4 regions of the Saccharopolyspora mangrovi genome follow, and region 3 is predicted to be linked to each of the others. Evidence: riboswitches for the same ligand, from Rfam matches in the RefSeq annotation. Region 3 holds a riboswitch; each other region holds the start of a gene.
What was found. Region 3 has a riboswitch for cobalamin ahead of R4I43_RS05875 (HoxN/HupN/NixA family nickel/cobalt transporter). Riboswitches for the same ligand answer to the same signal wherever they lie in the genome.

Region 1 (7,713 bases), on a different contig from region 3:
CTCTACCTGGTCGAGCTCCGCACGGTCACCGACACCCGCCACGAACTCCGATTGGGTCCCTACGCGGCTTCCTACTACTACCCCGTCGAGATCGCCTTCGGCTCCGAACCTCCGGCCCTCCGCGAAGCCACCTGGCTCCCCGACGCCGTCGAGATCACCTTCACCTCCGGAGAATCGCTCCACATCCCGGCCGACAACTTCAGCAGCGTCCGCTGAAGCCGGCATCACCCGGTCTGCGGCCAGCCGAGGGTTCCGAAGGGACGAGCTTCGCGGTAGGCGCGCAGGCCGGCGGCCGGGTAGGCGATGATGTCGGCTGGCAGGTCGTCGAACCCGAACCACGCCAACTCGTAGCACTTCTCAGGTTCTCGGTTCTCCGGTTCGCCTCGCCAGTCGAGAGCTTCGAAGAAGACGCCGAGCCTGGGTTCGACGCCGGGAGCGACCGCGTGCAGGGTGTGGACGTGCCGGAGGTCAGCGGCATCGATGCGCACACCGATCTCCTCCCGCGCCTCGCGAATCGCGGCTTCCAGCAACGATTCCCCCGCGTCGAGCTTGCCCGACGGCAGGTGCCACATGCCGTCGCCGTAGCTCCCCCGCCTGCGGCTGAGCAGCACTCGCCCCTCCCGCACCAGCATCACGTGCGCATCAACAACCGTCCGGTGAACCACCACGCGATCCTCCCAACACCTCACGCCACCACTCACCCGGGTGAACTACCCGATTTCAATGGAAATCAGAACCAGGACTTCCACTGAGATCGGGGTTCTGATTTCCATTGGAATCGGAGAACCCGGGCGCTCCGGAGGTCGGGATGTCGTACCACGTCGGTCGCAGCTGCTTCTACTACCTCGACGTCGGCTGGCCGGAGACGGTGCGACGGCACTCGACCCGGCAGCAGTTCAAGGAGTTCGGCGTGGCCGACATGCGCGAGTGGTTCGGTGATGCCGGGCCGTTGGAGGCGGTCCCCGAAACCCGCGTGCCGGAGAGCTCAACGCTGGAGGGAACCGTCGCGCGCATCCGAGCTGAGGCGTTCCCGCTCCCAGCCGATCCGGGGTGACTCCGGCTGCTCAGCTGTTGGGGATGGGGGACTTGGTGAGTTCTTCGAGGTCTGCCAGAGGCGGCGGGCTTCTTCGGGGTTGCGGAGCGGCGAGTAGAGCTTCTGCTCCCCGGGCGGACCGCCCATGTGGCCCAGGCCGCGGGGTCCGTAGAGCGCGCCGCGCTCGGCCTCGGGTGAGGTGGCGGCGTGGAGGGCGGGCAGTTGTGCGGTGCGGACCGTTCCGACCAGGATGCCGCGGGCGGACAGGGCGCGGATCAGCCGCACGCCCAGGGTGTCCTGGGAGCGTCCGACCTCGGGACGTGCCGCGAGCAGGCTCGTCGGGGCGATCCCGGGATGGGAGAGGTTGCTCGTGATTCCCCAGCCGTACGCCTGGCTACGCCGGTCGAGTTCCAGGCCGAAGAGGCCGAACGCGATCTTGGACTGGGCGTAGGCCTTCATCCCGTCGTAGGAGCGTTCCCAGTTCAGGTCGTCCCAGTTGATGGTTCCCCGCCTGGCCGCGACGCTGACCTGCGAGGTCACCTGCGCCTGGCCCGCGCGCAGCAGCGGCAGCAGAGGTCAAGCACTTCATCCACCCGGAGGTCGGCGCGCTGGAACTGACCTGCCAAACGCTGCTCGACCCGGACCAGTCGCACTCCCTGCTCGTCTACACCGCCGTGCCCGGCAGCGAGAGCCACGAGAAGTTGCAGCTGCTGTCGGTCCTCGGTTCCACGACGTTGCGGTGAGCGGCCGTCACTCGCCGAACCGGACGACCCCTGCGGTCAGCCGCTGCACGCGGTCGGCATCGCGGATGCCGTCGATCTCCACGATGCGACCGTCGACCACGGTGAACGCCATGATCGACACCGGACGTCCGGACCTGGCGGCGACCACTCCGGGCAGGCCGTTGACGAGCACCGGGTGGAGCTCCGCACCGCGGCTCGCGCGGGACTGCCGGGCGATCTTCTCAGCTCCGCGATGCACCTCCGGTGGCCTTTCGCTGCCGTAGTCGGCGCGGAAGACGACCTCGGGGTCGAGCAGCCGCACCAGCGCGTCGAAGTCGCCTGCGTTGGCGGCGGTGAAGAACGCCTCCACCACCGCGCGTTGCCGGGCGCTGTCCTGGTCGGGGGTGGGCGGCTCGGCACCGCGGACGCGCCGCCGCGCGCGACTCGCGAGCTGCCGGGCCGCCGCGGGAGTGCGGTCCACCAGCGGCGCGACCTCGTCGAAGGGCAGGTCGAACATGTCGTGCAGCACGAACGCCAACCGCTCGGCCGGGCTGAGCGAGTCGAGCACCACCAGCAGCGCGAGGCTGACCGAGTCGGCGAGCAGCGCCTTTTGCTCCGGCTCGGCACCGTCAGGGGCGGAGACCACGGGGTCCGGCAGCGAGGTGTCGACGAGCTCTTCACGGCGACGCCGACGTGACCGCAGCAGGTGCAGCGCTTCCCGAGCGACGACCGTGGTCAACCAGCCACCGAGGTTGGTGATGTCGTCGGATTCCGCGCGGCTCAGGCTCAGCCAGGCGTTCTGCACCGCGTCCTCGGCGTCGCTGACAGACCCGAGCATCCGGTAGGCCACCGCGCGCAGCCGCGGTCGGTGCTGCTCGAACCGCTGGGCGAGCCGGTCGTCTTCCGCCACCTGTCACACCGTCCCTTCGGCCGGGCTCATCACGGTGAGCCCACCGGCCCACAGGATGTGACGACGAGGGAGGAACTGCCATGTCCGACAACACCCGTGATTTCGTCAGCGTCAGGTACCTGGTCGACGATGTCGACAAGGCCGTCGACTTCTACACCGGCCATCTCGGCTTCACCGTGCGGAACGACTTCGCGCCGGCGTTCGCCGACGTCACCAGGGGCAACCTCCGGCTGCTGCTGAGCGGTCCGAGCAGCTCAGCGGGCAGGGCGATGCCGGACGGCGCGATCCCCGGGCCCGGCGGGTGGAACCGGGTCCACCTAATCGTCGATGATCTCGTCGCCGAGGTGGAGCGGCTGCGCGGCGAAGGCGTTGATTTCCGCAACGACATCGTCAGCGGTCCGGGCGGTCTGCAGATCCTGCTGCGAGATCCCTCGGGCAACGTGCTGGAGCTGTTCCAGACCCGCTGATGCGCGGAGAAGAAGACGGCGGTGTTCCCCCGCCGTGCTCAACGTATAGCGCACCCCGGGGCTTGCGGCAAGGCCCCGGGGGTGGTGCAAACTCCCTGGGAATGACCCGTGACCTGCGGATATGAGTGTTCGCGGCGCGGTTGACCCTGGGGTTTTCGTGACTGATGTGATCGTCGTGGGGGCTGGCCCCACCGGGCTGATGCTGGCCGCCGAGCTGCGGTTGCACGGGGTGGACGTGGTCGTGGTGGACAAGGCCACGGAGCCCACGGACTTCGTGCGGGCGTTGGGTCTGCACGTGCGCAGCATCGAGGTGCTGGACCAGCGGGGACGGCTGGAGCGGTTCCTGGCCGAGGGGACGAAGTACCCGCTCGGGGGCTTCTTCGCGGCCATCTCCAAGCCCGCGCCCGAAGGCCTGGACACCGCGCACGGCTACGTGCTGGGCATCCCGCAGACCACCACCGAACGCCTGCTGGCCGAGTGGGCCGCCGAACTCGGGACGGACCTGCGGCGCGGCTGCGAACTGGTCGGGCTCGACCAGCACGAGGACGGCGTCCGCGCCGAGCTCGCCGATGGGACGCGGTTGCGCGCGCGCTACCTCGTCGGGTGCGACGGCGGCCGCAGCACCGTGCGCAAGCTGAGCGGGATCGGTTTTCCCGGCGAGCCGTCCAGGACCGACACGCTGCTGGGTGAGGTGAAGGCGACGGCGTCGCCGGAGGCGATGGCCGCGGTGACCGCCGAGGTCCGCGCCACCCAGAAGCGCTTCGGAGTGGGCCCTCTCGACGGGGAGTGGTGCCGGGTCGTGGTGCCCGCCGCAGGTGTGGCCGAGGACCGCGACGCCCCGCCGACCCTCGACGAGCTCAGGGGCCGGCTCGACGCGGTAGCGGGCACCGACTTCGGCGTCCACTCCCCTCGCCGGCTCGCGCGCATCGGTGACGCCACCCGGCAGGCCGAGCGATACCGGTCAGGCCGGGTCATCCTGGCAGGCGACGCCGCGCACATCCATCCGCCGGTCGGCGGGCAAGGGCTCAACCTGGGGCTGCAGGACGCCTTCAACCTCGGCTGGAAGCTCGCCGCCGAGATCTCCGGGTGGGCGCCGGACGGGCTGCTGGACACCTACCAGGCCGAACGGCGTCCGGTCGCCGCCGACGTCCTGGACAACACCCGGGCGCAGATGCAGCTGATGTCCACCGAACCGGGCGCGCGGGCCGTGCGGCGGCTGGTGTCGGAGCTGATGGACTTCGACGTGGTCAACCGGCACCTCACCGAGAAGATCATCGCGACCGCCGTGCGCTACGACTTCGACGACGACAGCCCGCTGGTCGGCACGCGGATGCGGGACCTCGCGCTCAAGCGCGGACGGCTCTACGAGCAGCTGCGCACCGGTCGCGGTCTGCTGCTCGACCAGACGGGGGCACTGTCGGCCGAGGGCTGGGCGGACCGGGTCGATCACGTCGTCGACGTCGCCGAGGAACTGGACGCGGCCGCCGTGCTGCTGCGCCCGGACGGGCACGTGGCCTGGGCCGGGGACGATCAGCAGGAGCTCGTGACGCACCTGGCCCGGTGGTTCGGCGAGTGACCCATTTCTCCCTCCGACACGCCCATGTTGGTGTTGGACGACAGATCAGCCCCAAGATGTAGAGTGTCGATCGCTGATGGTTCACCGGGCCCGCGCGGGTCCGGTGTGGCAACAGGGAACCCGGTGCGAATCCGGGACTGCCCCGCAGCGGTGAGCGGGAACGACCGCCGTCATCACGCACTGGACGTCACGCGTCCGGGAAGCGACGGCCAGTAGGACCGGTCTTGAGGTGGCGACGCTCCAGTTGGAGCTGCGCCACCCCCGGACGCCCGCGAGTCCGAAGACCTGCCATCGGCGCGCGCACGACCGTGCGCGCCGTCCGGGACCTCGCGGGAGGGTCCACGCGGACATGCGACGAGCGCCGCCGCCGTCGCGTCCTCGCGTGCTGTCGCCGCTGGTTCCGGGCATGCCTTCCGAGCTCGCGAGGAGAGAGTCCCGGTGACCGACACCGCACTGTCCGAACCCATCCCGCTCACCGGCGGCCGAGTGTCCACAGTGGTCGACCAGGCCTGCGCGGGGCTCGTCGACGTGGACCCGTCGGCGGTGCTCACCGAGGTCGAGCGCAACATCTACCCCGGCATCAGCGACGCCGAACTCGGCGAAGCGCTGATCATGTCGGCGCGCACGCTCGTGGAATCCGAGCCGAACTACGCCCGGGTGACCGCGCGGCTGCTGCTGGACAAGCTGCGCGGCGAAGCGCTGAGCTACCTGGCAGGTGCGCCGCAGCAGGCCGACCAGGACCAGATGCGGGACCGCTACGCCACCTACTTCGCCGACTACGTGCGCCGCGGCGTCGAGGTGTGCCGGCTGGACCCGGAACTGGCCCGCTTCGACCTGCCCCGGCTGGGCGCCGCCCTGGAGGCCGAACGCGACCTGGCCTTCGACTTCCTGGGGCTGCAGACGCTCTACGACCGGTACTTCCTGCACCACGACGGCACCCGGTTCGAACTGCCGCAGGCGTTCTTCATGCGGGTGGCGATGGGGCTGGCGCTGCGCGAGGACGACCGGGACGCGCGCGCCATCGAGTTCTACCGGCTGCTGTCGTCGTTCGACTTCATGTGCTCGACGCCGACGCTGTTCAACTCCGGAACCACCCGGCCGCAGCTGTCCTCGTGCTTCCTGACCACTGTGGACGACGACCTGCAGTCGATCTTCAGCTCGTACCGCAACAACGCGCTGCTGGCCAAGTACTCCGGCGGCCTGGGCAACGACTGGACGCCGGTGCGCGGCATCGGCGCCCACATCCACGGCACCAACGGCGAGTCGCAGGGCGTGGTGCCGTTCCTGAAGATCGCCAACGACGCGGCGGTGGCGGTCAACCAGGGCGGCAAACGCAAGGGCGCGGTGTGCGCGTACCTGGAGACCTGGCACATCGACGTCGAGGAGTTCCTGGACCTGCGCAAGAACACCGGCGACGACCGGCGGCGCACGCACGACATGAACACCGCGAACTGGGTTCCCGACGAGTTCCTGCGCCGCGTCGAGGCCGACGAGCCCTGGACGCTCTTCTCCCCCGATGAGGCCCCTGACCTGCACGACCTCTACGGCGCGGAGTTCGCCGAGCGCTACCGGGCCTACGAGGCCGCGGCCGATCGCGGGGAGGTCCGGGTGTTCCGGCGGATGCGCGCGGTGGACCTGTGGCGCCGGATGCTGACCATGCTGTTCGAGACCGGGCACCCGTGGATCACGTTCAAGGACCCGTGCAACCTGCGTTCGCCGCAGCAGCACGCGGGCGTGGTGCACTCGTCGAACCTGTGCACCGAGATCACCCTGAACACCGCCGCCGACGAGGTCGCGGTGTGCAACCTGGGCTCGGTGAACCTCGCCCGGCACGTCACCGCCGAAGGGCTGGACCGCGATCGGCTGGCCGCGACCGTGCGCACGGCGGTGCGGATGCTCGACAACGTCATCGACATCAACTTCTACACGATCCCCGAGGCCGAGCGCTCCAACATGCGCCACCGCCCGGTCGGGTTGGGGTTGATGGGCTTCTCGGACGCGCTGCTCAAGCTGCGCGTCCCGATGTCCTCCGAGGACGCGGTGGAGTTCGCCGACCGCAGCATGGAGGAGATCAGCTACCACGCCATCGACGCCTCCAGCCGGCTGGCCGAGGAGCGCGGGCGCTACGAGACCTTCGAGGGGTCGCTGTGGAGCCGGGGAGTCCTGCCGATCGATTCGCAGGAGTTCGTCCAGGAGGCGCGCGGTGAGGCAGACCTGGACCGCACGTCCACGTTGGACTGGAGCTCGCTGCGGGACCGGGTGCGCGGCAACGGGATGCGCAACTCCAACGTGATGGCCATCGCGCCGACCGCGACCATCGCCAACATCTGCGGGGTCGGGCAGTCCATCGAGCCGCTGTACCGCAACCTGTTCGTCAAGTCGAACATGTCCGGTGACTTCACCGTGGTCAACCCGCACCTGGTGGCCGACCTCAAGCGGGCCGGGCTGTGGGACGAGGCGATGGTGGCCGACCTGAAGTTCTACGACGGGTCGCTCGGGCCGATCGAGCGCATCCCGGACGAGCTCAAGACCCTCTACGCCACGGCTTTCGAGATCGAGCCGCGCTGGCTGGTCGAGGCAGCCGCGCGCCGCCAGAAGTGGATCGACCAGGCGCAGTCGCTGAACCTGTACCTGGCCACGCCCAGCGGCCGCAAGCTCGACGAGCTCTACCGGCTGGCCTGGCGCAAGGGCCTCAAGACCACCTACTACCTGCGCTCGACCAGCGCCACCCACGTGGAGAAGTCCACGTTGCGCGGCACCGACGGCAAGCTCAACGCCGTCCCGGCCGCCTGCTCGGTCGAGGACCCCGAATGCGAGGCCTGCCAGTGATCCCCCAGGAGAAGGAGCAGATGAGCACCACCACCGGACTCGGCACGATCGATCGCGACGGCGGGCGGGTCGACGTCGCCGAGAAGGCGATGATCAACTCCCGGGCCGACGTCAACCAGCTGCTGCCGCTGAAGTACGGCTGGGCGTGGGACAAGTACCTCGCCGGGTGCAACAAC
Region 2 (7,713 bases), on a different contig from region 3:
CCCCTCCGGGATGCGGTCAGAGCGACTCGACGGTGTTCGGGTAGAGCTCGTCGAGCGCGTCGCTGTGGTTGTCGGCGACCGCCTTGCGCTTGATCTTCAGGCTGGGGGTGACCTCGTTGTGCTCGATGGTCAGCTCGCGCGGCAGGATCTTGAACTTCTTGATCGTCTCGTGCCGGTTCAGCGTCGCGTTGAGGTCCTCGATCGCGGCGGCCACCATCTCGTGCGCCTTGGGGTGCGCGGCCAGCTCCGCGTAGGACAGCCCGCCGAGGTCGTTGGCGTGCGCCCACTCGACGATCGACTCCTCGTCGAGGGTCACCAGCGCGGAGCAGTACGGCCGCTTGTCGCCGAAGACCACCACGTTGCTGACGTAGGGGCACAGCGCCTTGAACTTGCCCTCCACCGACTGCGGCGCCACGTACTTGCCGCCGGAGGTCTTGATCAGGTCCTTCTTGCGGTCGGTGATGCGCAGCCTGCCGGCGTCGTCGAGCTCGCCGATGTCACCGGTGTGGAACCAGCCGTCGGAGGTGAGCACCTCGGCCGTGGCCTCGGGCATGTTGTGGTAGCCGCCCATCACGCCGCCGCCGCGCAGCAGCACCTCGCCGTCCTCGGCGATGCGGACCTCGGTGCCCGGCAGCGGCTGGCCCACGGTGCCGATCCGGAAGTCGTCGGTGCGGTTGACGAAGCTCGCCGCGGTGGTCTCGGTGAGCCCGTAGCCCTCGGCGATGAGCACGCCCGCGGCGTGGAAGAAGCGGGCGATGTCGGGCGCCAGCGCGGCGCTGCCGGAGATGAAGAACCGCAGCCTGCCGCCGAACTTCTCGCGCAGCTTGGCGAACACCAGCTTGTCGGCGATGGCGTGCTGGACCTTCAGCCCCAGCCCGGGCTGCCGCCCCTCCTGCTGGAGCCGGGAGATCTCCAGACCCACCGCGCAGGCCCAGCGGAAGATCTTGTACTTGAGCTCGCCGCCCTCCTTGGCCTGCATGACGACCTTGTTGTAGATCTTCTCGAAGATCCGGGGCGCGCCGGCCACGAACGTCGGGCGCACCCGGGCGAGGTTCTCCACGATCTTGTCGACCCGGCCGTCCACGGCGGTCAGGTACCCGGTCCGGATCTGGCCGACCTGCAGGACCTTGCCGAACACGTGCGACAGCGGCAGCCACAGGTACTGCACGTCCTCCGCCGACGTCTCGCCGATGGCGTGCATCGCCTCGGCCACGTAGACCCAGTTCGACTGCGCGAGCCGCACGCCCTTGGGGTTGCCGGTGGTGCCCGAGGTGTAGATCAGGGTCGCCAGGTCTTCGGTGTCCACCGCGTCGACCAGCTCGTCGAACAGCTGGGGCTGGGCTTCGCCCAGTTCGCGGCCCTTGGCCTCCAGATCGGCCAGGCTCAGCACCCAGTCACCGTCGGGCGTGCCGTCGAAGGTGATGACGCGGGTCAGCGCGGGCATGTTCGCGCGCTGCTCGCGCAGCTTGGCGATCTGCTCGTCGTCCTCGGCGAAGACGACCGTCGATCCGGAGTCGGCGATGATGTAGGCGCAGCCCTCGGCCGTGGTGGTCGGGTAGATCGTGGTCGTGGCGCCACCTGCGCACATCACGCCCATGTCGGCGAGGATCCAGTCGATCCGGGTGCCGGCCAGGATGCCGCACCGCTGCTGCGACTCGAGGCCGATCGCGTGCAGCCCCAGCGCGATCGCCCGCGCCCGATCCCAGGTCTGCGACCACGTCAGGGAGCCCCACCGCTCACCGTCGGGGTAGCGGAAGGCCTCGCTGTCGCCCGACCGCTTCACGCGATCGCGCAGCATCTCGGGGATCGAACGGAAGTCGGAGGAAATCGCGGCAGGCATGGGCGGGAACGTAATCGAGCTCACTCACCTGCGCAATGAAAACCGGGCAAATCGGCACGCGACAGTTTCGATCTGTTATCTGCCGGCGGCCGCTCGGTCGAACTCGCAGGTCGGGGTCTTGACAGGCCGGATCCCGATCGCACCGGGGGCGGACCCGTCGTCGAGCGGGTCCGCCTGGTGCCGATCGGATGGTGATCATGGATGGGCCCCCGCGTTCCCGGCGAGCAGGACCAGGGCCAGGACCGACAGGACGGTGAACACGGCCGCGGGCGGGCCGAGCACCGAGCGGGCGAGGGTGGCCAGCCCGGACATCGCCCGGGCCAGCACCACCGCAGCCGCGAACAACGCGACCAGAACGCCCAGCAGCATTCCTTGCAGGGCGGTGGAAAGCGAGTCAGGCGTGACTACCGGTGGGTCGTTTGCCGCCAGCACCGCTGGGAGTATCGTGAACATGCGAGCTCCCTTCACGGGTCGTGCCCGTTGCGAGGGTGATCGTGAATCCGCGTAGCGCCCCCGGTCGTGGCCAAACGATTTCCGGGGGCGTTCGCATGTCCGGCCGGCGATCAGCCGGCCGCGCGCCCTGGCTGGTGTGCCGAGGTGCCCCGCACCTCCCCGGTGGAGAAATTTCACTTCTCCGTTGAAGTTTTCGCCGCCGGGTGAAACGCGCCATGGTCAGTATGCGATTACCGCTATGAGACCGTCAATGTCTTTGCAGCGCACTGGCTTGCCGGAAGTCAGGCGAGGTGCGAGTATTTGCTGGTCTTCAGTACTTCAGTGAAGTTTGGTGAAATTCTTTGACCGAGGCGAAGGAGACGGCGTGATGGCTCGTCCCGGGAGCCAGAGCGGAACCGGAGAGCTCGGTTCTCGGCTCCGTGATCTGCGCGAATCCCGTGGCATGACGCAACTTCGGCTGGGACGCGCCCTCGGAGTCGCGGTCTCGAGCATCTCCTCCTGGGAGAGCGGGGCGAAACTGCCGCCGCCCACCCGGTTGGCCGATTACGCCACGTTCTTCGCCGCCGGGGCCACCACCGGCGGGGTCCCGCCGGAGAACGCGCTCACCGGAGAGCAGCGCGAGGAGCGCCTGCGGCTCAAGCACGAGCTCGACCAGCTGCGGAGGACGGGGGAGGAGGCGGCCGGCCCCGTGGATCCCGGAGCGCGGCACGACTTCTGGCACTTCCCCGACGGCGGGCCGGTCCGCATCGTCACCGGCGGGCTCAGCGAGAAGCACTGGTCCCCGCTGGGCACCCCCAGCGAACCCAACTACCTGTCGCTGGCCCGCTGCGCCGATCTCGACGCCGCCGTCGAGCTGTTCGGTCACGTGCGCGCCGCCAACCCGCGCTCCGAGGTCGAGATCCGGCTCGAACACCTCGCCGACGACGACCTGCGCGCCCACCTGGTGTTCCTCGGCAGCGGCGCGGCCAACCCGTGGGTGGAGTGGCTGACCGCCGAGTGGCCGGTCCGGCAGGTCCCCGACGACGACGTCCCCGACGGCTCGGTGTTCGAGATCGACGGCGAGCGCAGGCTCAAACCGGTCTTCCGCGGCGACCAGCTGGTCGAGGACGTCGGGCTGCTCGCCCGCATCCCGAACCCGAACAACATCCGCCGCACCCTGACCTTCTGCAGCGGGGTGTTCACCCGGGGCGGGTTCGGCGCGGTGCGCTGCCTGACCGATCCGCAGGCCAAGGGACGAAACCTCGCCTACCTCGACGACGACGTCGAGGACCTGGACCGGTTCGGGATGCTCATGCGGGTCCCGGTGATGCGGCACGTGACCGGCACGCCCGACCTGCAGAACCCGGCGAACCGGCTCTACGAGTGGCGACCCAGCACCTGATCGCGAGGGGGCGGAATGGCGAGTGCGCAGCGGACCGGGCTCGGCGCGCGGCTGCGGGAACTGCGCCAGGAGCACGGCCTGACGCAGGGGAACCTGGCGCGCGTCCTGGGCGTCGCGGTCTCCAGCGTCTCGCAGTGGGAGAGCGGGGTGAAGGTGCCGCCGGTGTCCCGGATCGGCGACTACGCGACCTTCTTCGCCTCGGGCAACCCAGCCCGCAACGCGAAGCTGCCGGCCGTGGCCTCGCTCAGCGACGAGCAGCGGCGGGCTCGTGCGGACATCAAGGAGGAGCTGGAGGCGCTGCGCGCTCAACCGCAGGGAAGCGCTGGGGGAGAAGAGGGTTCGGACTTCTGGCGGTTCCCCGACGGCGGCCCGGTGCGCATCCTCACCGGGCGGGTGCCCGCCCGGAACCTCTCGCCGCTGGCCTCGCCGGAGCGGCGCAACTACATCGGCATGTCGGCCTACGCCGACGGTGATGCGCTCATCGAGCTCTACGGTCACGTCCGCGCGCTCAACCCGTCCTCGGACGTGCGGTTCGAGATCGCCCGACGCATCGACCCGCACGACCTGCAGGCGCACCTGGTGCTGCTGGGCAGTCCCGCGATGAACCCGATGCGGCGGCAGGTGCGCTTCGGCCTGCCGGTGCGCCAGGTCGAGGTCGACGACCTCGGGCACGGAGAGATCTTCGAGGTCGCCGAGGAGTCCCGGCAGTACCGGCCGACGCTGCACGACGGCCGGCTGATCGAGGACGTCGGCCTGCTCGCGCGCTTCCCCAACCCCTACAACGTGCGCCGCACCCTGACCTTGTGCAGCGGGGTGTTCACCCGGGGCGGGTTCGGCGCGGTGCGCTGCCTGACCGACCCCGAGCTGCGCGCCCGCAACCACGAGCACCTCAAGCGCCACATCGCCGACTCCGACAACTTCGGCATGCTCATGCGCGTCCCCGTCGTCCGCAACGCCACCGCCACCCCCGACCTCAGCAACCCCGACACCTGGATCCGGGCCTGGTCGCCGATCAAGAGCTGAACTTCGCTGGGCGATTTGTCGGGGCCCGTGGTTACCGTCGTGGGCGTGAGGTTCCGCGAGGAGGAAGCGCCATGACGAAACTGGATTCATTGCAGCCCAACGGGACGCCGACGTGGATCGACCTCGGAATTCCCGACCTCGATCGAGCGATGGAGTTCTACGGCGCGGTGTTCGGATGGGAGTTCGACGTCGGGCCGGAATCGATGGGCCGCTACACGATGTGCCTGATCGAGGGACGCGAGGTCGCCGCGATCATGCCCAACCACGACTCGGAGGCGAGCGAGTTCTGGTGGAACGTCTACTTCGCCACCGATGACGTCGCCACGACGGTGTCCAAGGCCGAGGCCGCCGGCGGACACGTCATCGCCCCGCCGACGGACGTGATGGACAAGGGTCGGATGGCGATCGTCAAGGACCCGGTCGGAGCCCAGTTCGGCCTCTGGCACGGCAACCGGCACGTGGGCGCTCGCGTGGTCAACGAGCCGAACGCGCTGCTGCGCAACGACCTCGTCACCCCGAACCCGGGTCCGGCGCGCGAGTTCTACGCGCAGGTCTTCGGCTACACCCTCGACAGCGAGGGGTACCTCGGCGACGACGACTTCACGTTCCTGCGCCGCCCGGACGGCCACGAGATCGGCGGCATCGTCGGCGAGCCAAAGGCCCGCACCGCCTCCTGGGGAACCCTGTTCATGGTCGACGACGCCGACGCCACCGCCGCGCGGGCCACCGAAGCCGGCGGCACCGCCGACGCCCCCTACGACATGGCCTACGGCCGGGTCGCCGAGATCAAAGACCCCTTCGGCACGCCGTTCTCGGTCGGATCGCCCAAGTTCGGCGGCTGAACCCGGAGTGATCGGGATCTCCCGCAGCGGTAAAAGGGGTGTTCAGCACGCGGTCGCGGCCGGGTCGTCGCGATCGCGGGGGTTGTCGTGGAGTTGACCGTGGTTAACCTGGGGGTGCTGGTGGTTCGTCCGGTCGTGCTCCTGAGCGCGGCCGGACGAGGCAAGAGGGAACCCGGTGCGAATCCGGGACTGCCCCGCAGCGGTGAGCGGGAACGACCGCCGTCATGAGCACTGGGCCGCACGGCCCGGGAAGCGACGGCCAGTAGGTCCGGTCTTGAGGTGGCGGAGTTCCAGCCGGAACTTCACCACCCGGGTGCCCGCGAGTCCGAAGACCTGCCATCGGTGCGCGTGCCGCCGGTGCGCGCTGGTCCGAGGTCTCGCGGGAGGACCGGGCGGACGATCGGTGGGCGACGTGCGCCCGCTGGTCGGCGCGCAACTGCCGCGACGTCCTCGACCGTCGAAGTCGAGCTCGCGAGGAGAGAGCGTTGACCAGCAAGATCGGATCCACTGTGCTCGGACATCCCCGGATCGGCCCGAACCGGGAGCTCAAACGCGCCCTGGAGTCCTACTGGGCGGGTCGCAGCGCTGAAGCGGACCTGCGGGAGGTCGCGCGGACGCTGCGGCAGGACACCTGGCGGAGCCTGGCCGAGGCGGGCCTCGGCTCGGTGCCGGGCAACACGTTCTCCTACTACGACCAGGTCTTGGACACCGCCGTCACCTTCGGCGCCGTCCCGCGCCGCTACGCCGACCTCGGCCTCGGCGCGCTGGACACCTACTTCGCGATGGCGCGCGGCACCGAGCAGGTTCCGCCGCTGGAGATGACGAAGTGGTTCGACACCAACTACCACTACCTGGTGCCGGAAATCGGCCCGGAGACGCGGTTCTCGCTCGCCGACCGCACCGCCGTCGAGCAGTTCCGGGAGGCGCGCGAGCTCGGCGTGGAAACCCGCCCGGTGCTGGTGGGGCCGTTGACGTTCCTGCTGCTGTCCAAACCCGCCGAGGAGGGCTTCGACCCGCTGGACAAGCTCGCCGAGCTCACCGACGCCTACGAGCAGCTGCTCGGTGAACTGCACCGCGCGGGAGCGGAGTGGGTGCAGCTCGACGAGCCCGCGATGGCCGCCGACCGCACGCCGCAGGAGCTCGACGCGCTGCGCAACACCTACCGGCGGCTCGGTGACCTGGCCGAACGCCCGGCGATCCTCACGGCTTGCTACTTCGGCGACCCGGGGGAGGCGCTGGGCGCGCTGGCCGCCGCGCCGATCGAGGGGATCGCGCTGGACCTGGTCACCGATCCGGCCACCCAGGACAGGATCGCCGCGACGACCGGGTTGAGCGACAAGGCCCTGGTGGCGGGGGTGGTCGACGGGCGCAACATCTGGCGCGCTGATCTCGACCGGTGCATGACCACCGCGGCGACGCTGCTCGGCTCGGCCCGCGAGGTCGCCATCGGCACGTCCTGCTCGCTGCTGCACGTGCCCTACGACGTCGACGCCGAACCGAACCTGGACCCGCAGGTCACGACGTGGTTGTCGTTCGCGGCGCAGAAGGTCCGCGAGGTCGTCGCGCTCGGCCGAGCGCTGCGCGAAGGCCGTGACGTCGTCGACGCCGAGCTCACCGAGGCACGGGCGGCGGTGACCGACAGGGCCGCGGCCGATCGGGTGCGCAACAACCGCGTGCGCGCCCGGATCGACTCGTTGCGCCCCGGCGATTCCCGCCGGGCGGACTACGCGGAACGGCAAGCGGCGCAGCGGAAATCGCTCCGGCTCCCGCCGCTGCCGACCACCACCATCGGGTCGTTCCCGCAGACCACCGACGTCCGCAAGGCCCGCGCGGCGCTGCGCGGGGGCCGCATCGACCAGGCCACCTACCGGCAGCGGATGCGCGACGAGGTCGAACGCGTCATCGCGCTGCAGGAGGACATCGGCCTGGACGTGCTGGTGCACGGCGAACCCGAGCGCAACGACATGGTGCAGTACTTCGCCGAGCAGCTCGACGGTTTCGCCGCCACCGACAACGGCTGGGTGCAGTCCTACGGCTCCCGGTGCGTGCGGCCGCCGATCCTGTTCGGCGACGTGCAGCGGCCGGAACCGATGACCGTCGAGTGGGCCGCGCACGCGCAGCGGCTCACCGACAAACCGGTCAAGGGCATGCTGACCGGCCCGGTGACGATGCTG
Region 3 (7,713 bases):
TCGGTTCCGCGCGCGGTGTCTCGCGCACCGCGGTCACCGAGACCATCGCCCGGCTCGACAGCGAGCACGGCCTGGACCCGCGCGCGATCCGCGCGTTCGCCAGCGTCGACCTCAAGGCCGACGAGGCCGGCATCCTCGACGCCGTGCAGGACCTGGGCTTCTGGCACTCCCGCGACGGCGGCGACGAGCTGTCGCTGCTGACCTACCCGGCCGAGGTGCTGTCCGGCGTGGAGGTGCCCAACCCGAGCGAGGTGGTGCGCAGCGAGGTCGGCACGCCCAGCGTCGCCGAGGCCTCTGCGCTGCACGCCGCCGCCGAACTCGCCTACGGCGCACCGGTCGGGCTGGTGGCCGACAAGATCAAGGGCGACAACGTCACCGTCGCCGCCGCTCGGATCAGCCCGCGCGGCAGGCTCGCCATCGTCGGCATCGGCCCCGGTGCGCCGGACCTGCGCACGCCGCGCGCCGACGCCGAGCTGCGCCGCGCCTCGGTGGTCGTCGGCCTGGACCAGTACCTCGACCAGGTCCGGCACCTGCTGCGGCCGGGCACCGAGGAGCGCGCCACCGGCCTGGGCGCCGAGGAGGCCCGCGCGGCCGAGGCGGTCGACCTGGCCAAGCAGGGCCGCGCCGTCGCGCTGATCGGCTCGGGCGACGCGGGCGTGTACGCGATGGCCAGCCCGGCGCTGGAGAAGGCCGACGTGGACATCGAGGTCGTCGGCGTCCCGGGCGTGACGGCCGCGCTGTCGGCGTCGGCGCTGCTGGGCGCCCCGCTCGGCCACGACCACGCCCTGATCAGCCTGTCCGACCTGCACACGCCGTGGGAGATGATCGAGCGCCGGGTCCGCGCCGCGGCCGAGGGCGACCTGGTGGTGTGCTTCTACAACCCGCGTTCGGTGCAGCGGCACTGGCAGCTGGGCCGCGCCCTGGAGATCCTCGCCGAGCACCGGCCCGCCACGACCCCGGTGGGCGCGGTCCGCCAGGCCAGCCGCGCGGACCAGAAGGTCTGGTGCGCCCCGATCGGCGATTTCGACCCGGCCGAGGTGGACATGTTCACCACGGTCGTCGTCGGCTCCTCGCAGTCCGCTGTGGTCGGTCGCCGGATGGTCACGCCGCGCGGCTACCGCTGGATGGCGGGCGATGTCCGTTGACCCGCTGACGATCACCGACGCCTGCACCGCCTGTGGCGCGTGCCTGCTCACCTGCCCGGAACACGCCCTCCGCCCGGCCCCGGGCCGCCCCTACGTGCTCGCCGAAGCCTGCACGTCCTGCGGCGAATGCGTCGAGATCTGCCCCAGGGACGCCATCGACCTCCACGACTAGCATTTTCGTTTTGTTCGTTTCGCTGCTTATGTGGTGGTCATGGAGGGGACGGAGCAACGCACGGTACTGCCGCCGGCCAGGGCCGACGAGCTGTTGGGGCTGTTGCGCGCGCTGGACGAGCAGCGCTCGGCTCCGGCGCTGATCACCCGGGACGGCACCAGGATCGATCTGCCTGACGAGCTCTACGACGTGCTGCACGACGTGGTGTTCGCCCTGTCACGCGGTATGGCCATCACGGTCGCCCCGCGCCACACCGTTTCTGACCACCGGCGAGGCGGCCGAGATGCTGGGAATCTCCCGCCCGACGCTGGTCAGGCTGCTCGAAGCGGGTGAGATCCCGTACGAACAACCCGGTCGGCACCGCAGGATCAGGCTGGACGACCTGCTGGCCTACCAAGAGCGTGCCCGTCGAGCCCGTGCCGCCGGTCTCGACGAGATGGTCCGGGTGTCCGAAGCCGGTGGCGTCTACGACGTGCCGCCCGATGCCAAGGCCGAGCGTCGATCGGTCCCGGAAGAGGAAGCCTGACCGCCACCGATGATCCGTGCCCTCCTCGACACGTGCGTGCTGTTCAAGCCGCTCGTGTGCGACGCGCTCCTCAGCATCGCCGAGGACGCCGCGTTCCGTCCGCTGTGGTCCAGGGACATCCTGGACGAGTTGCGCGGTTCGCTGATCCGCGCCGGTGTGGTTCCCGAGTCGGTGGAGCACCGGATCGCGCAGATGCAGACCCACTTCCCGGGGGCGGACGTCGACGGTTACGAGGATCTGATCCGGGCGCCGATGATCGAGGCGCTGTCGATCCTGCCGGAGTACCTGCGCAACGAGGCCACCGAATCCGGCGAGGTGATCGACTACCGGGACTGGCAGGTCCCGCTCGGCCGCCGGTTCCGGGCGTTGAAGCTGTGGTCGGTGCTGCGCTGGTACGGCGCCGAGGGGCTGCGCGCGCACATCCGCGACACCGTCGCGCTGGCCCAGGAGTTCGCCGGGTGGGTGCGCGAGGACCCGGATTTCGAACTGCTGGAACCGCACCCGTTCGCGCTGGTCTGCTTCCGGCCGCGCTACCCGGACCTGCCCGCGGCCGAGGCCGACGAGCGCACCCACCGGATGATGAACGCGCTCAACGATTCCGGCGACCTCTACCTCACCCACACCAAGATCGACGGTCGGACCTTGCTGCGGCTGGCCATCGGTTCCCCGGCGACCGAGCGACGCCACGTCGAGGCGGCCTGGGAGGCGATCCGCCGGGCCGCCTAGACCGGGGCCGGGGTGCGGGTTTCGGTCCGGGTGCCCAGCACGCACGCCGTGGTCGCCAGGGCGATGCCGACGACCACTGCGGCCGAAGGGGTTTCGCCGAGCAGCGGCCAGGCGATCACGGCCGTGAACGGCGGTACCGCGCTGAACAGGGCGCTCGCCCGCGCCGCCCCGCCGACCGCGACCGCCCGCAGGTAGCAGCTCACGCCCAGCACCGAACCGGTGATCACCAGCCACAGCACGGTGATCCCGGCCTGCGCCCAGTGCGTGACGTGGCCGTGCTCGAACGCCGCGATCACCCCGATGACCAGCGCAGCAGCGACGGTCTGCACGGCACCGCCGGAGCGGATGTCGATGCCGCCGCAGTACCGCTGCTGGTAGAGGCCACCGGCCGAGAAGCCCAGCAGGCCCAGCAGCGTCAGCAGGATCGCCGGGTTCCACTCGCCCTCGGAAGCGACCTGCCCGCCCAGGGTGACCAGCACCGCCAGCACGCCCAGCACGAGGCCCAGCACCCGCCACCGGCTCAGCCGCTCCCGCAGCAGCAGCGCCGCCAGCGCGGCCGTGAGCACCGGGTTCATCGAGATCACCAGCGCCGTCACCGACGCGGGCACGCCGGCGGCCATCCCGCCGTAGCAGCCGCCGAACTGCATCGCGTGCGTCAGCAGCCCGGCCACCGCGCTGTGCCCGGCCGCGGCGCCGCTCGGCCAGGTGGCGCGTCCGACCAGCGCGATCACCGCCAGCACTCCCGCGGCGAGGGTGAGGCGCACGGTGGTCAGCAGGAACGGGGACGCGGCGGCCACTCCCAGCGCTCCGGTCGGGTAGCCGCTGGCCCAGAAGAAGACGACGGGAGCGGCGAGCGAGAGCGGGATCGACCGCGCGGAGGGCATGCTCGAAGACTTCACCGCGCGCCCCGGTGGCGTCCAACAACGATAAGCGATCGCGATCGATCGCGGCTGCTGATCGGTCTACGCTGAGCGCATGAGTGCAGTGCTCGACGTCGTCGCGCTGCGCAGCCTGGTGGCCGTCGCCGACTGCGGCGGCTTCCACCGGGCCGCGGCGGCGCTCTACCTGACCCAGTCGGCGATCAGCCAGCACCTGCGCAAGCTGGAGCGGGCGCTGGACCGCAAGCTCGTGGTCCGCGAGGGCAGGCAGGCCCGGTTCACCGCCGACGGCGAACTGGTGCTCGCTGAGGCCCGCCGCATCCTCGACGTGCACGACGACGCCGTGCGCAGGCTCGGCGCCGAAGGGCGCGGCACGCTGGTGTTCGGCTCCACCGAGCACGCCGCCGACCGGTTCCTGCCCGAACTGGCCTCCGGGATGCGCACGGCGTTCCCGGAACGCGAGATCCGCTTCCGCCTGGACCGCACGGCCCGGCTGGCCGACTCGGTCGACCGCGGCGGCATCGACATCGCGCTGCTCATCGACGACACCGTCTGCCGACGCAGCATCGACGCAGGTCAGCTGCGGCTGGAGTGGTTCGCCGCGCCGGACTGGCAGCCGCCTGCCGAGGACGTGCCGCTGCCGATGGTCGTGTTCGACCAGCCCTGCACGCTGCGCAGGCACGCGATGGAGGCGATGAACGCGCTGGGCCGGAGCCCGGACCTGGTCTGCGAGGCCGCCGACCTCTCCGGCGTGCTCGCCGCGACCCGCGCCGGTCTGGGCGTGACGCTGCTGCCGTCGACGAAGACGCGGCCGACGGGCCTGGTCGAACGCCGCGACCTGCCACGCCTGGAGCCCGCCCAGCTCCGGGTGCGCACCAGACCCGGCCTGCCGATGGAGGTCGCCGAGGCCGCCGCCCACGTCGTCCGCGACGTCCTCGCCGAGGTGGGGTGAGGCTTCGACCGGAACCTCACCGGCCCACGGGGTCAGGCGGGCAGGTGGACTCGGCGGTGGAGGCGGTCTCCGATGTCGTTGGAGGCGTTGTCGAGGAGCTTGTGGGCGAGTTCGAACAGGGCGCGGGCGATGGCGATCTCGTCGCCGATCTGCGGTACCTCCGGGTCGTCGGGGTGCCTGCGGGCCGTGCCGTGACCGTGCAGCGCCTGCCCGGCCGGTGTGGTGAAGCCGACGTCGGCGGTCGTCTTCGCTCCCGCCTCCACGACCTGCAGGTTCAGCGTGATCGAGTGCGTCTCGTTCATGGTGGCCTCCTTGACGCAGCATCGAGCCGGAGCAATGGGCTCGTCCACCGGGGTACCCCCGATCGGTCCGGTTGAAAGCGCCTTCGGCCGATCGAAGCCACGCGCAGATCACGCAACGTGATCGATTTCACCGAGTTTGACCTCGGACCGTAGATCAGGCAAGGATGACTGTCGCCGACAGTGCAGGAACCCGGTGCGAATCCGGGACGGTCCCGCCACTGTGACCGGGGAGTGGTCCCCACCCATCGCCACGGCTGCCACCAGCTGGAAGGCGGGGAACCACGCCGATCCGGGAGTCAGGACACTGCGTGCCGGCCCCGTGCCGCGAACCCGCGGCGCGCGGCCACCGAACCCCGGGCGGGAGAACCCAGGAGGTCGGAGAACCCATGAGCGGGGATGCCGAAGTGAGCCGGCCCACGGCCGGATGGGGCGCACGCGAGCGCCGGAAGTCAGCGGTCCTGCTGGCCGCCATAGGAGCACTGCACCTCGCGGGATGGGGTGCCTACCTGCTGCACGAGCAGGCGTTCAGCGCCGCCGGAGGCCTCGCCGCCGCCGGCACCACCGCCTACCTGCTCGGCCTGCGGCACGGATTCGACGCCGACCACGTCGCCGTCATCGACGACGCCACCCGGCTGCTGATGCAGCGCGGCAGGCGTCCGGTGTCCACCGGCATGTGGTTCGCCCTCGGCCACGCCAGCGTCGTGATGCTGCTGGCCTGCGCGATCGCCTTCATCGCCGGACCCGCCGCCCAGCAGTGGGCCGAGCAGACCGGCGTGCGCGTGGCCACCGCCGTCGACCTGATCGTCGTCGCCGTGCTGACCACCCTCGCCGTGCTCAACGCGCTCGTGCTGCGCGACGCCTGGCGGCTGCTGCGCCGGGCCCGCAGCGGCGCCATCGACGAAGCCGAGGTCGAACTCGTCCTCGGCCGCCGCGGACTGCTCGCGCGCCTGCTGCGCGGCCGGATGCAAGGCGTTGCCCGCTCCTGGCACCTGTTCGGCATCGGCCTGCTGTTCGGCCTCGGGATGCAGACCGCCACCGAGATCACGGTGCTGGCGATGGTCACCCCGGGGGCGAACCTTTCGGCGATCGCGGTGCTGAGCCTGCCGCTGCTGTTCGCCGCCGGGATGTGCACCGTGGACAGCGTCGACGGGATGCTCATGTCCCGCGCCTACACCTGGTCGCTGGCGCGCCCGCTGCGGCGGCTGTGGGTCAACGTCACCACCACCGCGCTGACCGTCGGGCTCGCCGCGCTCGTCGCCTTCGTCGTCCTCTGTGGACTCCTCGCCGAGTCGGGACTGGAGTTCCTCGGCGGGATCGCGGCCATCGCGGACCAGTTCGAGCTGCTCGGCTACTTGACCTTGGCGCTGTTCCTGCTGGTGTGGGGCGGCGCGGCGATGTGGTGGCGGCTCACCGCACGGAAGAACGCGGAAATCGCGTAGGGGAACAGGAACGACCATGAGGCGCACAGTGCATCCGATCGAGACCGAGTCCTACCGGATCATGCGGTCCCGAGCCGACTTCGACCGGTTCGAGCCGTTGACCCGGGCGGTCGTCGAACGCGTCGTGCACACCACCGCCGACCCCAGCTGGACCGGCGAGGTCGTCGCGGACGAGCCCGCGCTGCGGCAGGGCCGCGACGCCCTGCTGGCCGGCGCGCCGCTGATCACCGACGTGCGCATGGTCGCCTCCGGCATCACCGCCCGCGAGGTGCGGATCGGCCTGGACTTCCCGGGAGTCGCCGAGCTCGCCGCTTCCGAAGGCCTCACCCGATCCGCCGCAGGCATGCGACTCGCGGCGGCGGAACACCCCCGCGGCGCCGTGTGGGCGGTCGGCAACGCCCCCACCGCGCTCACCGAACTGCTCCGGCTCGCCGAGAACGGCGACCTGGAACCGGCGCTGATCGTCGGTGTCCCGGTCGGCTTCGTCGGCGCCGTCGACAGCAAGGCCGCACTGCGGCGCAGCGGCCTACCGGCCGTGAGCACCTTGACCGAACGCGGTGGGGCGGCGATCGCTGCCGCCGCCATCAACGCCCTGCTCTACTGGGCAGAACCTGGAGGTAACCGGTGACCGAACCGCTGCTGGTCGTGGGCCACGGCACGGTGGACGAACGAGGTGTGTCGGAGTTCCACGCCTTCCTGGAGCGGCTGAAGGCGCGCATGGCCGCGGCCGGTGTCGACACCTCCGGCGGCTTCATCGAGCTGTCCGCCCCCGCGGTCACCGAAGCCTGGGCCGAGCTCACCGACAAGGGCCACCGCCGGATGGCCGCCGTGCCGCTGGTCCTGGTCGCCGCCGGGCACGGCAAGGGCGACATCCCGGCCGCGCTGGAGCGCGAAGTCCGCCGGCACCCCGGCACGTCGTTCGTCTTCGGCCGCCCGCTCGGCCCGCACCCGATCCTGCTGGACCTGCTCGCCGAGCGGATCGCCGCGGAGGTCCCGCGCGAGGAATGGGTCGACACCGCAGTGGTTCTCGTGGGCCGCGGCTCCACCGACCCCGACGCCAACGCCGAAGTGTGCAAGGTCTCACGCCTCTTGCAGGAGACCTGCGGCTTCGACACTGTTGAGACCGCGTTCATCTCCCTGGCATCGCCGGACGTCCCTGGCGGGCTGGACCGGGCTCGCAAGCTCGGGGCCAAGCGCGTCGTGGTGGCCCCGTACTTCCTGTTCGACGGCGTGCTGCCGCAGCGCGTCGTGACGCAGGCGCGCGAGTGGGCCCAGACCGCGCCGGAGCTCGAGCTCCACGTCGCCGGATACCTGGGGGACTGCGATGCCCTGGTCGACCTCGTCGTGGAGCGGTACCACGAGGCCCTGCACGGCGACATCCGGATGAACTGTGACACCTGCGCGTACCGGGTGCTGCTGCCGGGTTTCGAGGACAAACTGGGTGCACCGCAGACGCCGCACCACCACCCAGACGACCCGACCGGACACGGTCACGCACACGGACACGCACATGGCCACTCCATCGGATAACCACTACCTCGCCGGACTCGACCTCAGCGGTCGCCGCGTCGTC
Region 4 (7,713 bases), on a different contig from region 3:
TCCGTCAGGGGCTGGCGGAAGGCGAGCCGCAGCCAGGGGGCGCAGAACTGCGTGGAGGTCGGCCGCACGTCTGATGCCGGAGCGGCAGTGCGTGACACCAAGAACCGCGCCGCTGGCCACTTCACCGCCACTGCTCCGCAATGGCAGAACTTCATCACGGCTCTGAAGATCGGCCGTTTCGACCGCTAAGTCAGCATGCGGTAACGCTGTCGTTCGTCGTTCCAGCGATCCACACCCCGCCCTGGACTTCAGGGAGTAGGGCGGATTGTGTTATCTGGTAGTCCTTTTTGGCGGAGAGATGGCCAGGTGCGCCCGCTACGTCACCGCTTTCGATAGCCTGCGGATGGTCGCCGCATCCGACCGGGCGACCGTGAAGATGCTGGACCGCAGGATCAAGGAGCTGACCTAACGGAGTGATGATCATGCCCCCGACCTCGCCCACCGCCAACTGGCGCAAGTCGAGCTTCAGTCAGGGGGCTGAGAACTGCGTGGAGGTCGGCCGGACCGCCGACTCCGGAGCAGCCGTGCGCGACACCAAGAACCCCGCCGCCGGCCACTTCATCACCACGAGCCCGCAGTGGCAGGACTTCATCGCCGCCCTCAAGTCCGGTCGCTTCGACCGCTGACTCCTCGCCCACGAGAAACGCCCCGCTTCGACGGGGCGTTTCTCATGCGCGGACCACCTCGACGAGCACCCACGACAGCGGCCTTCCGAGGTCGGGATTCGAATTTCGCGCGAAATTCGAGTGGGAACTTCGGCGCGCGGAGTGAGCGGGCCAGTCGGAAGGGCCGGATCAGGGTCGGTGTTGCCGGGTCTGCTCGTGCGGGGTGAGGTGGAGGACCGTGCCTTCTCCGTTGGCGGCGAGGAGGAGGGTGCCGTCGGGGGTGGTGGTCAGTCCGGCGAACGCCCGGGGTCGTGCCGGCGGGAAGAGGGTGGGGATCGGGTCCTCGCGCTGGATGCCCGGGGGCAGGCCGACCGGGAGGGATTCGGCTTCGGTTCGGGTTTCCCCGGTTGTCGGGGAGACCGCGAGGAGTCGTTTGGTGCCGACTTCCACGACGTAGAGGGTGTCCTCGTGGACGGTGACGCCTTGCGGCTGGTCCAGGCCCTCCACGACGGTCACGACCGAACCGTCCTCGACGCGGACGACCGCGCCGAGGGAGTCGTCCGAGGCGAAGAGGCGTCCTTCGGCGTCGAGGGCGACGTCCACCGGGTGCGGGAGCTCGGCGATCATGCTTACCGCATCGGCGTCGTCGATGTGGATGACCCGGCCGGCGCCGGTTTCGGCGACCAGCAGGCCGGTGCCGGTGACCGCGATGCCGGTCGGTTCGGCGAGACCCTTCGCCCGCAGCCGGACCTCGCAGGTCGCGGGGTCGAAGCTCCGGACGTCACCGTGCGCTGAGGTGATGTGCACCAGCCCGCCACCTGCGGCCACGCCGTGGCTGGCGCCGCCCGCGACCGGCTGGATCAGGTCCCCGGTGACCAGGTCCCCGTCGGCCAGCCGGAAGTGATCGCCCGCGTAGACCCGGCCCGCCTCGTCGGCGGTCACGCCGAACGGGCCGTTGAGGCCGCGACCCACGACCGTGCGAGTGCCGAGCGCTTCGACCTCGGTGACCCCGCCGCTGCCGTAACTGGACACCAGCATCCGGTTCTCCCGGTCGAACGCAGCGTTGTCCATCCCGGCGACACCGGTTTCGACGATGCTGCGGCGACCGGTGTCCGGGTCGATGCGGGTCACGATGCCTTCGACGCCCCGAGAGAGCACCACCAGCGCGCCGTCGTGGTCGAAGCGCACCGCGACCGGCTCGTGCACGTCCTCGGCGACCTCCTGCGGATCGCCGCCGTCGGGGGAGACCCGCCAGACCTGCCCGGTCATCATGTGCGGGTAGTACAGGGCCCCGTCCGGCCCCTGCTGCATCGCGTTGCCCATCGCCAGCCCCTCGGCCAGCACGACCAGTTCACCTGTGCCGGGCATCAGCTCGACGACGCGGCCCCCGGGGCGCATCTCGTTGACGAACAGCCGGTTCCCGACGCAGGTGATCCCGTTGGGCACCCGAACTTCCTCGGAGAGCAGCGTGAACTCGCCGTCGGGGGAGCGGCGCCACACCCGCTGCGGGGTGATGTCGGCGACGTACATCGACCCGTCAGCGCCGAAGGCCAGGTCATCCGGTGCTTGGACCGGTCCGTCGGCGGGAACGACGATCTCCACCGCGCCCGTGGTGACGTCGACGGCGCTGATCTGCCCGGCCAGGAATTGCGCGACGTAGAGCCGCCCGTCCGGGCCGAAGGCGATGCCGTTGGAACCCCGCAGCGGGCTCGGCTCGTTGAGCCGGCTCATCCGCCACCGGTCGCTGCGGGGCCTGCCGAAGTTGCTGAAACGCGTGCCCGGCACCTGCACTCCCTTGTTTAAGTCGTGTGACTTAAACAAGGTATCGCACGGGACTCAGGACGGGATCGCGCCGCGTTGCTTGACCCGGACCGCGGTCTGCTGGACCGCTTCGACCAAGCGCGCGGTCTCGCGGGCGCCGCGCAGCCACGACCGCTCGATCTCCGCGCGGCGTCCGTCTCGGACGGCGGCGGCGAAGGAGGCCAGCGAGTCGCGGAACTGGTGCGAGGCGTCGAGGGTGAACTCCTCGGCGTGGTCCTGCTCGTCCAGCCGCAGCTGCGGGCGGTGCTCGGCGGGCGGGGTGAACGCGCGCTCCAAGCTCAGGTGCGCGGCATCGCCCCACAGCGCGTAGCGGGAGCGGTAGCTGTGCTGGAACCCGAACTCCAGGTCGGCGAACACGCCGTTCTCCGACACCAGCAACGCGTGCCCGGCCACGTCCACGCCCGTTCCCGAGTCCACCCGCAGCGTCGCCCCGGCCACCGTCAGGCCCTCGCCGAGCATCAGCTGCGCGGCCCGGATCGGGTACACCCCGACGTCGAGCAGGCACCCGGCACCCAGCGCGGGGTCGTAGCGGATGTCGCCCGCCCGGGGCGGCGGCACGCCGAACGCCGAGCTGAACGTGCGCAGCCGGCCCAGCCGCCCGCGCTCGACCAGCTCGCGCACCACCTCGTGCTGCGGGTGGTGCAGGAACGCGAAGTTCTCCCGCAGCACCAACTCGCGCTCGGCGGCCAGCGCGACCAGCTCACCGGTCTGCTCGGCCGACACGGTCATCGGCTTCTCGCACAGCACGTGCTTTCCCGCCTGCAGCGCGCGTTTCGCCCACTCGAAGTGCAGCGAGTTCGGCAGCGACAGGTAGACCGCGTCCACGTCCGGCGACTCGACCAACTGCTGGTAGCTCATCGCGGTCCCGCCGTGCTCGGCGGCGAACCTTTCGGCCGTGGCCGTCGACCGGCTGGCGAACCCGGCGACCACGGACCCGTCGATCTGGTGCAGCGCCGGCAGCGCCCGCCGCTCGGCGATGGCGGAGCAGCCGAGCACGCCCCATCGCACTCTCAATGCCTCCATTGCCCGAAGCCTAGGGGAATCGGGTGAAGCCGCGCGGGAGGCTCACGAAGTTCGGCCGCGCCGGGCGAGCAGGACGGCGAAGGCCGGAACGCCGACCAGGGCGGTCATCACGCCCACCGGAACCTCCTGCGGCGCGGCCACGGTGGTCGCCAGGACGTCCACCCACACCAGCAGGATCGCGCCCAGCACGGCCGTGACCGGCAGCAGCGCGCGATGACGCGGCCCCACCAGCAGCTTGGCCGCCTGCGGCAGGACCAGGCCGACGAAACCGATCGCACCGGCCGAGGCCACCAGGGTGGCGGCCAGCAGCGCGGTGGCCACCAGCAGCACGATCCGCAGCCGCCCGACGTGGACACCCAGCGCCGCGGCCGTTTCCTGGCCCAGCGCGAAGGCGTCCAGCGCACCGGCGCGCGCCAGGCACAGCAGCAGGCAGACCGCGCACACCGCGCCCGAGACCGCCACGTCGTTCCACCGCGCACCCGACAGCGAGCCGAGCAGCCAGAACAGCACGCCCCGGGTCTGCTCGGCATCGGCCGAGGTGATCATCACGAACGACGTCAGCGCCGAGAACAGCTGCGTGCCCGCCACTCCGGCCAGCACCAGGTGCGTGGTGGTCCCGCCCGCCAGCGCGCCCAGCGTCATCACCAGCGCGAAGGCCACCAGCGCCCCGGCGAACGCACCGGCGGTCAGGCCGAGCGCACCGGCTCCGAGCCCGAGGATCACCACCAGCACCGCACCGGTCGAGGCGCCGGCCGACACGCCCAGCAGGAACGGATCGGCGAGCGGGTTGCGCAGCAACGACTGCAGCACCGCGCCGCACATCCCCAGCCCCGCACCGCAGATCGCCGCGAGCGCCGCGCGCGGCAATCGCAGCTGCCACACGATCCCCTGGCCGATCGTCGACACGTCGGTCTCGCCGAGCCCGAGCCGCGCGCCCACCACTCCGGCGACGTCGGCGACCGACAGCGGAGCCGGGCCGAGGGTGACGGCCACGGCCATCGACAGCAGCAGCGCCGGGATCCCTGCCAGCACGATCAGCGGGGCCGGCAGGCGACCGGTCCTCACCTGCGCTCCAGCTCGGCGAGCCGGTCGGCCAGCCGCTCGATGCCGGTGATGGTGCGCAGGCTGACGTTCATCTCGGTGCCGGTCATGCTCATCCACCGGCCCACGCGCACGGCGGGAAGCTGCGACATCGCGGGGTCGGTGCGCAGGAACTGCTGCTTGGCCGCGAGGGAATCGCCCTCGCCGTCGCGGGTCAGGTCGCCGAGCACCAGCAGGTCCGGGTCGCGGGCGAGCACGTCCTCCCACGAGACCTGCGGCCACATCGACCGCACGTCGTCGTAGGCGTTGCGCACCCCCAGCGCGCGGGTCATGATCGCCGGCGACCCGGTGGACCCGGCCATGTAGGGCGATTCGGTGCGCGCGAACCAGAACAGCACCGAGGTGTCCTTGATGGACGGTGCCTTGCGCTGGGCGGCGGCGACCCGCTGCTGCAGCTGCGCGACCAGCGCTTCACCGCGCTCTTCGACGTCGAAGAGCGTCGCGATCTCGCGCACCTCGCGGTAGATGTCGTCGAGCTCGACCGGATCGCCCAAAGGCGCTTCCTCCGGCAGGCAGTTGGACGGGGAGAGGTAGGTCGGCACGCCGAGCTCGGCGAAGCGCTCCCGCGCGGCCACGCCCTCGTCGGTGAACACCGCCCGGTAGGCGCCCAGCACCACGTCCGGTTCGGTGGCCAGCACCGATTCGAACGACGGGTTCTTGTCGGAGAGCTTGGGCACCCTCGCGTTTTCGGCGGCCAGCGCCGGGTCGACCGGATCGGTCCAGGTCGCGGTGCCCACCATCCGGTCGGCCAGTCCCAGCGACAGCATGATCTCGGTGGTCGACTGGTTCAGGCTCACCGCCCGCTCGGGCGGCTCGGACACCGAGACCTGCCCGTCGCAGTTGGGGAACGACACCCGAGGGGGAGCGGACTCCGTGGCAGGTGCGGAGCAGGCGGCGAGTGCGGTGGCGCAGAGCAGCATCAGGCCCGTGCGCGTCCAGCGTAAGAACACGTCGTGCGGAAATCCTCACCCCAGGCCCATGCGCGAGACCTGGTCGGCCGAATTCCCGGAACCGGGTGCGGAACCGGGGAGCCGGCAGGTCTTCGGGCTCGGGCCCCACCGGGCGAACCGCCTTCCCGGATCGAGTGCGATCCAGTGGCTCGGGCTCGCCCGTCACCCCTACCGCTGCGCGTCAGCTCCGGCTTCCGACCGGATTCCCATCGGCCACACGTGGCACGACCGGCTCGCGACCGAGTCTAACCGGCAGGGGTGCGGTCGATCCGGCGGCCGTTGCGCCAGATCACATCGATGTCCCGGACCGCCCGCACATCGCGGGTGGCGTCGCCGTTGACCAGCAGCAGGTCCGCGCGCCTGCCGGGCTCGAGCACACCTCGATCGGTCAGGCCGAAGCGCTCGGCCGGTGCGCCGGTGGCCGCGCGCAGGGCGGCGACCGGAGGCAGGCCCGCCTCGGCGAGCAGGCCGATCTCGGAGAGCAGGCTCGCACCCCGCGCCACACCGGGATTGCCGAGGTCGGTGCCCGCCAGGATCGTCACGCCCGCCCGGTGCAGGGCGCCGACGTTGGCCGCGGCGGCGCGGTGGGCATGCAGGTGATTCCGTCGACCCGCAGCCCGTCTCGCTGCTCCTGCGAGAGGTGCGGCGCGATCAACGGGTCGTTGAGCACCCGCCCGGCTTCACCCGCGCAGCCGATGCCGTTGAACACGCTCAGCGTGGCGGTGACGAAGGCGCCGCTGCGCGCGGCGATGTCGAGGGTCTGCTCGCTGATCGGGTCGCCGGGAACGTGGGCCAGGCCGTCGGCTCCGGCGGCCAGCGCGGCCCCGGCGTCGCGCCGCGTGGTGGTGTGCACGACGCAGCGCGCACCCCGCCGGTGCGCGGCCTCCACGGCCAGCGCGACCTGCTCTCGGGTGAGCGTGGGCATCCGCTCGTCGCCGTAGAGGCTGCCGTCCTCGCGGATCACCTTGATGTAGTCCGAGCCCTCGGCCAGCCGGTCGGCGACGAACGCGTCGATCTCGGCCCGACCGGCGCCGGGTGAGACCGTCGGGATCGGGCCGAACTGGGTGCCGCGCCCGTCCGGGACGGTGAGCAGCGTGCCCGCCGTCCACAGGTCCGACAGCGGGTTCGGCGCGGTCGACTCGGGCAGCCCCTTGTAGGGGCCGAGCTGGTCCAGGAACCCGAACATGTCCAGTTCGGTGTTCGCCCACCCCAGTCGTGCGCTGCTTCGACCAGGAAACCACCGCGGTCAAGACCGCGCGTCGGAATCCACTGTGGACTACTGGTGGGTGCCGCCGTCGATGCGGATCTCGGTTCCGGTGATGAAGGCGCCGTCGTCGGAGGCCAGCATCGCGATCACGCCGGCCACGTGCTCGGGCGGGGCGAAGCCGCTGCCCAGCGCGGGGGAGAGCTTGGTGAACAAGTCCCAGTCGGTGTCGGCGGGCAGCTTGTCGGCGGTGGTCTCGGTGATGCCGCTGCGAATCCCGCCCGGCACCAGGGAAACCGCGCGCAGCCCCTGCTTGGCGTACTCGAGGGCGATGCTGTGGGTGAACGACTGGATGCCGCCCTTGCTGGCCGCGTACGCCGCCATGTAGGGGTGGGCGAAGTTCGCCGAGGTCGAGCTGAAGTTGATCACCACGCCGCCGCCGGTCTCCAGCAGTGCCGGTAACGCGGCGCGGGTGACCAGGAACGTGCCGGTGAGGTTGACCGCGAGGATCCGGTTCCACAGCTCCAGCGAGCACTCGTGGGTGCGCGTGGCCTGCAGCGTTCCGGCCGCGTTGACCAGCACGTCCAGCCCGCCCAGCTGCTCGGCGGCGGCCGGGACGGTGGCGTCGACGGCGTCCTCGTCGGAGATGTCCAGCGGCAGGGTCCCCAGCCGGTCGCAGGTGCCGGCCTCGGCGGCGCGCCGCGCGGTCTCCTTGAGCCCGGTCTCGTCGACGTCGGTGGTCAGCACCCGAGCGCCCTCGTCGAGCAGGCGCAGCACGCCCGCCTGGCCGATGCCCGAAGCGCCGCCCGTGACGAGCACGCGCTTGCCGTTGAGCCTGTCCATCTCGCGTCCCTCCGCACGTCCCCCGACCGTCGTCAGGCTCAACGCGCGAGCCGTCCGGAAGTTGCTCACCTGCGATCGTCCGCAGAGGACCCGTGTGACGAACGTCGGTGACGCTGGGTGGCTCCGGGGCTGGACTCCGCACGGAGCGTTAGTTAGGTTAGCCGCA

Region 1: linked by a shared signal. The riboswitch ahead of R4I43_RS23435 (ribonucleoside-diphosphate reductase subunit alpha) and the one ahead of R4I43_RS05875 (HoxN/HupN/NixA family nickel/cobalt transporter) in region 3 are both predicted to bind cobalamin.
Region 2: linked by a shared signal. The riboswitch ahead of metE (5-methyltetrahydropteroyltriglutamate--homocysteine S-methyltransferase) and the one ahead of R4I43_RS05875 (HoxN/HupN/NixA family nickel/cobalt transporter) in region 3 are both predicted to bind cobalamin.
Region 4: linked by a shared signal. The riboswitch ahead of R4I43_RS32795 (ABC transporter substrate-binding protein) and the one ahead of R4I43_RS05875 (HoxN/HupN/NixA family nickel/cobalt transporter) in region 3 are both predicted to bind cobalamin.

Annotation. Positions count from the first base shown of each region.
Region 1 covers NZ_JAWLNX010000018.1:25,223-32,935, forward strand. The annotation lists gene R4I43_RS23395 (hypothetical protein) at 1-216, shown strand, start outside; gene R4I43_RS23400 (NUDIX hydrolase) at 225-665, opposite strand; gene R4I43_RS23405 (P-loop NTPase family protein) at 809-1,054, shown strand; gene R4I43_RS23410 (Rossmann-fold NAD(P)-binding domain-containing protein) at 986-1,573, opposite strand; gene R4I43_RS23415 (hypothetical protein) at 1,648-1,776, shown strand; gene sigJ (RNA polymerase sigma factor SigJ) at 1,784-2,665, opposite strand; gene R4I43_RS23425 (VOC family protein) at 2,746-3,132, shown strand; gene rox (rifampin monooxygenase) at 3,290-4,708, shown strand; cobalamin riboswitch at 4,769-5,015, shown strand; gene R4I43_RS23435 (ribonucleoside-diphosphate reductase subunit alpha) at 5,147-7,537, shown strand; gene R4I43_RS23440 (ribonucleotide-diphosphate reductase subunit beta) at 7,558-7,713, shown strand, end outside.
Region 2 covers NZ_JAWLNX010000018.1:34,469-42,181, reverse strand. The annotation lists gene R4I43_RS23470 (AMP-dependent synthetase/ligase) at 17-1,840, opposite strand; gene R4I43_RS23465 (hypothetical protein) at 2,036-2,293, opposite strand; gene R4I43_RS23460 (helix-turn-helix domain-containing protein) at 2,661-3,674, shown strand; gene R4I43_RS23455 (helix-turn-helix domain-containing protein) at 3,690-4,697, shown strand; gene R4I43_RS23450 (VOC family protein) at 4,769-5,539, shown strand; cobalamin riboswitch at 5,644-5,894, shown strand; gene metE (5-methyltetrahydropteroyltriglutamate--homocysteine S-methyltransferase) at 6,025-7,713, shown strand, end outside.
Region 3 covers NZ_JAWLNX010000003.1:199,457-207,169, forward strand. The annotation lists gene cobJ (precorrin-3B C(17)-methyltransferase) at 1-1,145, shown strand, start outside; gene R4I43_RS05840 (DUF362 domain-containing protein) at 1,135-1,317, shown strand; gene R4I43_RS05845 (hypothetical protein) at 1,348-1,650, shown strand; gene R4I43_RS05850 (helix-turn-helix domain-containing protein) at 1,601-1,843, shown strand; partial or broken gene R4I43_RS05855 (pyridoxal-dependent decarboxylase) at 2,087-2,569, shown strand; gene R4I43_RS05860 (DMT family transporter) at 2,566-3,453, opposite strand; gene R4I43_RS05865 (LysR substrate-binding domain-containing protein) at 3,545-4,399, shown strand; gene R4I43_RS05870 (DUF1876 domain-containing protein) at 4,432-4,701, opposite strand; cobalamin riboswitch at 4,885-5,008, shown strand; gene R4I43_RS05875 (HoxN/HupN/NixA family nickel/cobalt transporter) at 5,106-6,140, shown strand; gene R4I43_RS05880 (precorrin-8X methylmutase) at 6,157-6,768, shown strand; gene R4I43_RS05885 (sirohydrochlorin chelatase) at 6,765-7,670, shown strand; gene cobA (uroporphyrinogen-III C-methyltransferase) at 7,651-7,713, shown strand, end outside.
Region 4 covers NZ_JAWLNX010000039.1:2,358-10,070, forward strand. The annotation lists gene R4I43_RS32770 (DUF397 domain-containing protein) at 1-189, shown strand, start outside; gene R4I43_RS32775 (DUF397 domain-containing protein) at 423-626, shown strand; gene R4I43_RS32780 (SMP-30/gluconolactonase/LRE family protein) at 795-2,390, opposite strand; gene R4I43_RS32785 (Gfo/Idh/MocA family protein) at 2,442-3,449, opposite strand; gene R4I43_RS32790 (FecCD family ABC transporter permease) at 3,492-4,514, opposite strand; gene R4I43_RS32795 (ABC transporter substrate-binding protein) at 4,511-5,500, opposite strand; cobalamin riboswitch at 5,567-5,748, opposite strand; partial or broken gene R4I43_RS32800 (amidohydrolase family protein) at 5,746-6,102, opposite strand; gene R4I43_RS32805 (amidohydrolase family protein) at 6,039-6,686, opposite strand; gene R4I43_RS32810 (SDR family NAD(P)-dependent oxidoreductase) at 6,777-7,547, opposite strand.